DNA from 2 places in the Streptomyces misionensis genome. Region 2 is predicted to be linked to the other one. Evidence: riboswitches for the same ligand, from Rfam matches in the RefSeq annotation. Region 2 holds a riboswitch; the other holds the start of a gene.
The links. A riboswitch is a leader RNA that binds a small molecule or an ion and turns the genes downstream of it on or off. The one in region 2 is predicted to bind glycine.

Region 1: linked by a shared signal. The riboswitch ahead of gcvP (aminomethyl-transferring glycine dehydrogenase) and the one ahead of gcvT (glycine cleavage system aminomethyltransferase GcvT) in region 2 are both predicted to bind glycine.

Annotation. Positions count from the first base shown of each region.
Region 1 covers NZ_FNTD01000004.1:1,587,457-1,590,851, reverse strand. Annotated here, with positions in the region: partial or broken gene BLW85_RS08745 (DNA polymerase IV) at 1-1,264, shown strand, start outside; partial or broken gene BLW85_RS40875 (PRC-barrel domain-containing protein) at 1,399-1,557, opposite strand; glycine riboswitch at 1,677-1,771, shown strand; gene gcvP (aminomethyl-transferring glycine dehydrogenase) at 1,946-3,395, shown strand, end outside.
Region 2 covers NZ_FNTD01000004.1:5,487,271-5,490,665, forward strand. Annotated here, with positions in the region: gene glyA (serine hydroxymethyltransferase) at 1-422, opposite strand, end outside; gene gcvH (glycine cleavage system protein GcvH) at 437-817, opposite strand; gene gcvT (glycine cleavage system aminomethyltransferase GcvT) at 948-2,066, opposite strand; glycine riboswitch at 2,111-2,223, opposite strand; glycine riboswitch at 2,224-2,321, opposite strand; gene BLW85_RS26780 (AAA family ATPase) at 2,537-3,121, shown strand; gene BLW85_RS26785 (enhanced serine sensitivity protein SseB) at 3,189-3,395, shown strand, end outside.

The DNA.
Region 1 (3,395 bases), 3.9 Mb from region 2:
CACTCGGCGATGCCGATGGCGCAGGCGCGCCGGCTGGCGCCCCACGCCGCGTATCTGGTGCCGCGTTTCCCGCTCTACCGCGCGGTCAGCGACCAGGTGATGGCGCTGCTGCGGGAGCTGTCGCCGCTGGTGGAACCGCTGAGCCTGGACGAGGCGTTCGTGGACCTGGCGGCCGGGGGGACGGCGTGGGACGCGGAGTCGGCGCGGCGAACCGGCGTCCGACTGCGCGAGGACATCCGCGCCGCCACCGGGCTCGCCGGGTCGGTGGGGCTCGCCGCCTCCAAGATGCTCGCGAAGATCGCCTCCGAGGAGGCCAAGCCGGACGGGCTGGTGCTCATCGAGCCGGGCACCGAGCGGGCGCTGCTGGGACCGATGCCGGTGCGCACCCTGCCGGGGGTGGGGCCGGCCACCGGCGACCATCTGCGGCGGGCCGGGATCACCACGGTGGAGGAGCTGGCCGAGGCGGGCGAGGCCGAGCTCGTACGGCTGCTCGGCAAGGCGCACGGACAGGCGCTGTACGCCATGGCCCTGGCCCGGGACGAGAGGCCGGTGGTGGCCGAGCGGGAGGCCAAGTCGGTGTCGGTCGAGGACACGTACGACGTGGACATCCACGACCGGCCGCGGATCGGGTTCGAGGTGCGGCGGCTCGCCGACCGCTGTGTGCGGAGGCTGCGCGAGGCGGGGCTGTCCGGGCGGACGATCGTCCTGAAGGTGCGGCGGTACGACTTCTCGACGCTGACCCGCTCCGAGACGCTGCGAGGTCCCACGGACGACCCGGAGGTCGTCCGGGAGGCCGCCGGGCGGCTGCTGGACTCCGTGGACACCACCGGCGGGGTGCGACTGCTCGGGGTGGGCGTCACCGGGCTCGCCGACTACACCCAGGAGGACCTGTTCGCGCAGGCGGCCAAGCCGTCGCGGGAGGCGTCGCCCGAGGAGCCGGTGGCCGAGTCGGCGGCGGCGCCCGAGTCCGCCGCCCCGCACTGGCGGGCCGGCCAGGACGTACGGCACGACGAGTTCGGCCATGGGTGGGTGCAGGGCAGCGGCGTGGGCCGGGTGACGGTGCGGTTCGAGACCCCCCAGTCGGAACCCGGCCGGGTGCGGACGTTCCTCGTCACCGACCCCGCGCTGCGGCCGGCCGACCCCTTGCCCCTGGTGCCGGTGCCCGCCGGGCGGGGGCAGCCGGAGTCACGTCTCCTCTGAGCCCGCCAGTTTGCCGAAGTCGTGGTCCGGGGCCGCCGTCGGCGGGGGCACGTCCAGGCCGTAGTGGTGGTAGAGCTGGAGTTCCTGTTCGGGGGAGAGATGGCGGCCCACGCCGAAGTCGGGGGCGTCCTTGATCAGGGAACGGTCGAAGGGGACGTGCAGGGTGCCGTCGACGAGTTCACTGGGTTCCAGGGGGACGAAGGCGTCCCGGGAGAAGAGGCCGGTGCGTATGGCCGCCCACTCGGGCACGCCGGTCGCATCGTCCAGATACACCTCGTCGATCGTGCCGATCTTCGTACCGGTGCGGTCGAAGGCCTTGCGGCCGATCAGGTTGCGCGGATCGATGTCGGTCTGCACGGTCCCTCTCCCTCCACGTGGTCGCAACTCATCCGTAAGCACTACGAAAGAGCACTTTCACCGCGGCGGCCACTTGAGGAACCGGCCGTTGACCTCGCTGGTAGGCTGATTGCGGCTGCTGACCCCGTGCGGGAGAGTCCTCCGATCACCTCGGAGGCGCCGAAGGAGCAAATCCTCCCCGGAATCTCTCAGGCTCACGTACCGCACGGACGAGGTCACTCTGGAAAGCAGAGCGGGTGTCGACGGCTTCCGCTCTCACCGACGGTGAAAGCCGGCGTCGCGAGGCGTCCGGTGAAGCTCTCAGGTCGAGATGACAGAGGGGGAGGCCGTCGGGGCACCCGCGCCGTGGTGCCCTTCGAAGGTCGCGTCAGACCAGGAGGCCTCCGCAATGACCGCCCATCGCATTCCGCTCTCCGAGCTCGAAGCGGGCATCCCCTTCGAACAGCGCCACATCGGCCCCGACCAGGAGGCGCGGGCCAAGATGCTCGCGCAGGTCGGCTACGGCTCCCTGGACGAGCTGACCGCCGCCGCGGTCCCGGATGTGATCAAGAACGCCGACGCGCTCGACCTGCCGGGCGCCCGCACCGAGGCCGAGGTGCTGGCCGAACTGCGCTCGCTCGCCGACCGCAACCAGGTCCTCGGCTCCATGATCGGCCTGGGTTACCACGGCACCTTCACCCCGCCGGTCATCCTGCGCAACGTCATGGAGAACCCGTCCTGGTACACGGCCTACACGCCCTACCAGCCGGAGATCTCCCAGGGCCGTCTGGAGGCCCTGCTGAACTTCCAGACCATGGTCGCCGACCTGACCGGCCTGCCCACCTCGGGCGCCTCCCTGCTGGACGAGGGCACGGCCGCCGCCGAGGCCATGGCGCTGTCCCGCCGCATGGGCAAGAACAAGAAGGGCCTGTTCCTGGTCGACGCGGACGCCCTGCCGCAGACCGTCGCCGTGATCCGGACCCGCGCCGAGCCGACCGGTGTCGAGGTCGTCGTCGCCGACCTCAGCGAGGGCATCCCGGCCGACATCGCCGCCCGGGACATCAACGGCGTGCTGGTCCAGTACCCGGGCGCCTCCGGTGCCGTACGCGACATCAAGCCGCTGATCGAGCAGGCCCACGAGCTGGGCGCCCTGGTCACCGTCGCCGCCGATCTGCTCGCCCTGACCCTGCTGACCTCTCCGGGCGAGCTGGGCGCGGACATCGCCGTCGGCACCACCCAGCGCTTCGGCGTCCCGATGGGCTTCGGCGGGCCGCACGCGGGCTACATGGCGGTGCACGAGAAGTTCGCCCGCAGCCTGCCCGGCCGCCTGGTCGGCGTGTCCGTCGACGCCGACGGCAACAAGGCCTACCGGCTGGCCCTGCAGACCCGCGAGCAGCACATCCGCCGCGAGAAGGCCACCAGCAACATCTGTACCGCGCAGGTGCTGCTCGCCGTCATGGCCGGCATGTACGCCGTCTACCACGGTCCCGAGGGCCTGCGGACGATCGCCCGGCGCACCCACCGGTACGCCGCGATCCTCGCCGAGGGCCTGCGGGCCGGCGGCGTGGACCTGGTGCACGGCGCGTTCTTCGACACCGTCACCGCGCGAGTGCCCGGCAAGGCCGCCGAGATCGTCGCCGCCGCCCGGGACAACGGCGTCAACCTGCGTCTGGTCGACGCCGACCACGTCTCCATGGCCTGCGACGAGACCACCACGCGGGCGCACCTGGCCACCGTCTGGTCCGCCTTCGGTGTCCAGGCCGACATCGAGGCGCTGGACGCGAGCGCGCCGGACGCGCTGCCGGAGGCGCTGCTGCGCGGCGACGACTACCTCACCCACCCGGTCTTCCACCAGCACC
Region 2 (3,395 bases):
TTGAACTGCTTGCCGGAGAAGTTCAGCCGCATCCCGTGGGTGAGGTGGCCGCCGTGCGCCAGGTCCAGGCCGAGGATGGTGTCCCCGGGCTGGGCCAGCGCGAACAGGGCCGCCTGGTTGGCGGAGGCGCCGGAGTGGGGCTGCACATTGGCGTACTCGGCGCCGAACAGCTCCTTGATCCGGTCGATGGCGATCTGCTCGGTGACGTCGACATGCTCGCAGCCGCCGTAGTAGCGGCGGCCCGGGTAGCCCTCGGCGTACTTGTTGGTGAGGACCGAGCCCTGCGCCTCCATCACCGCGAGCGGCGCGAAGTTCTCGGACGCGATCATCTCCAGCGTGGACTGCTGGCGCAGCAGCTCGGCGTCGACCGCGGCCGCGACCTCGGGGTCCAGCTCGTGCAGGGGCGTGTTCAGGACAGTCATGGGGCTACGACTCCTCAGCCGGCGATGTGGGCGTCGTACTCGGCGGCGGAGAACAGGTCCTGCGGCTCCTGCGAGACGCGGACCTTGAACAGCCAGCCGCCCTCGAAGGGCTCGGAGTTCACGAGCGACGGGTCGTCCACGACGTTCTCGTTGATCGCGGTGACCTCGCCGGTGACGGGGGAGTACAGGTCGGAGACCGACTTGGTGGACTCCAGCTCACCGCAGGTCTCGCCCGCGGTCACGGTGTCGCCGACGGCCGGAAGCTGGGCGTAGACCACATCGCCGAGCGCGTTGGCCGCGAACTCGGTGATGCCGATCGTCGAGACGCCGTCCTCGTCGGCGCCCGACAGCCACTCGTGCTCCTTGCTGTAACGCAGCTGCTGGGGGTTGCTCATGGCCTGAATTCTCCTGTACGCGCGGGAGTGCTGATGACGGGGGGAGTGCGGGGACCGCCGCTGGGCGGGTGAATGTGCGCAGGGTCACGTGCCCGCCCGGGGCCGGGCGGGGGCGGGACCGGGGCGCCGGTTACTTCCGGCGCTTGTAGAACGGCAGGGCCACGACCTCGTAGGGCTCGTGGTTGCCGCGGATGTCCACGCCGACGCCCTCGGTGCCCGGCGCCGCGTGCGCCGCGTCGACGTAGGCCATGGCGATCGGCTTGCCCAGCGTGGGGGAGGGGGCGCCGGAGGTGACCTCGCCGATCACCTGGCCGCCGGCGACCACCGCGTACCCGGCGCGCGGGACGCGGCGGCCCTCGGCGATCAGGCCGACCAGGACGCGCGGGGGGTTCTGCTCGGCGCGGGCGGCGGCCTCGGTGAGCGCCGCGCGCCCGACGAAGTCGCCCTCCTTCTCGAACTTGACCACGCGGCCGAGCCCGGCGTCGAAGGGGGTCAGGGCGGTGGTCAGCTCGTGCCCGTACAGCGGCATGCCCGCCTCCAGGCGCAGCGTGTCGCGGCAGGACAGGCCGCACGGCACCAGACCGACGCCCTCGCCGGCCTTGGTCAGCGCCTGCCACAGCTCGACGGCGTGCTCGGGCTTCACGAACAGCTCGAAACCGTCCTCGCCGGTGTAACCGGTGCGGGCGATCAGCGCGGGGACGCCGGCGACCGTGCCGGGCAGCCCGGCGTAGTACTTCAGGCCGTCCAGGTCGGCGTCGGTGAGCGACGTGAGGATGCCGGGGGACTCGGGGCCCTGCACGGCGATCAGCGCGTAGGCGTCCCGGTCGTCGCGGACCTCGGCGTCGAAGCCCGCCGCGCGCTCGGTCAGCGCGTCCAGGACCACCTGGGCGTTGGAGGCGTTGGCGACGACCATGTACTCGGTCTCGGCGAGCCGGTAGACGATCAGGTCGTCCAGGATGCCGCCGTCGGCCTGGCAGATCATGGTGTAGCGGGCGCGGCCGACGCCGACGGAGGCGATGTTGCCGACCAGGGCGTGGTTCAGGAAGGCGGCCGCCCCGGCGCCGGTGACGGTGATCTCGCCCATGTGGGAGAGGTCGAACAGACCCGCCTTGGTCCGCACGGCCACGTGCTCGTCGCGCTCGGAGCCGTAGCGCAGGGGCATGTCCCAGCCCGCGAAGTCGGTCATCGTCGCACCGAGCGAGCGGTGCACGGCGTCCAGCGCGGTGTGTCGGAGTTCGGTACTGCTCATCGGTCGGTCGTCTCCCAGGGCAACAGGGATGGGGCGAGGAACGTTCCTCCCCATCTGTCATCGGAACCTGAGAGGTTCGCCGGGACCGCCACGGGGGCGACCACGGCTTGCACCTTGGGTGGAGCCACTGTCACAGCGACCCGCTTTTCAGATGTGCCTCGCCCGCGCGGTAACGGGGCCTGAGAGATTCAAGGGAGGGACTTGCTCCTTCGGCGCCCCAGCGCAGACGGCTGGGGACTCTCCCGCGCGGATTCAAGCGGCCGGTATGCAGTTGGCGGCCACATCATTGCACGTCGCACCCGTGCCCGTCAGGGCCCGCATCCGTAACCGGCCCGTGGCGGTGCGCGCACCCGACCGTCGCACGGGCTCCATTACCTTCTCTTTACCGCCGGCGGGCAGAAAACAGACCGGGGCGGACGACCGGCCGGGGGCGGGGGAGCCGACCCGGGCCAGGGGACGAGGGGGCGGGCATGGCGGACCGGACACGGGCGTGGGACCTGCGCGAGCGGGCGGGCCACGCGCCCCGCACCCTGCGCTTCGGCCCGCGCGACCTCGTGGTTCTCAGCGGACTGCCCGGCAGCGGCAAGTCCACGCTGATGCGCCGCGCGGTCACCGGCCGCCGCGTCGACTCCCAGGACACCCGCGAGCGCTTCGCCGCCCGGCTGCCCCGGTGCCTGCCGTACGCCCTCTACCGCCCCCTGGTGCGCGCCGCCCACTACCTCGCGCTGCGCCGCGCCCTGCGCACGGGGCAGCCGGTGGTGGTGCACGACTGCGGCACCCAGCCCTGGGTGCGCGCCTGGCTCGCCCGCTCGGCCCGGCGCGCCGGCGGCACCCTGCACCTGGTCCTGCTGGACGTGCCCGAGCAGACGGCCCGCGCGGGCCAGCGCGAGCGCGGCCGCGGCGTCTCCGGGTACGCCTTCGCCCGCCACCGCCGCACCACGGCGCGGCTGCTCGGCGCGGTGCAGCGCGGCGAGCTGCCCGCGGGCTGCGGCTCCGCGGTGCTGCTGGACCGGCCCGCGGCGGACGCGATACAGCGGATCGTGTTCACGGGGTAGCGGCTCCGTCACCGCCACCCGATAGCCTTCGTGGTCCCAGCAGTGGTTCCCAGCAGGCGGTAGGCAGATGGACTTCCCGGCGGACATTCCCGCTGACTTCCCGGCACAGACGCACCCCCACCCGCACGGCGGTTGGCCCGGCAACGAACTCGAGGAGGTGCTGTCGGCCTCCCTCGGCATACCCGCGGCGGGCGGCCGGATCATCGAGGTCCTCGGCCGCAGCTTCCTCTGGGTGCCGCTGCCCAACGGCGGCGGTCCGGGCAGCGGCCCGCTG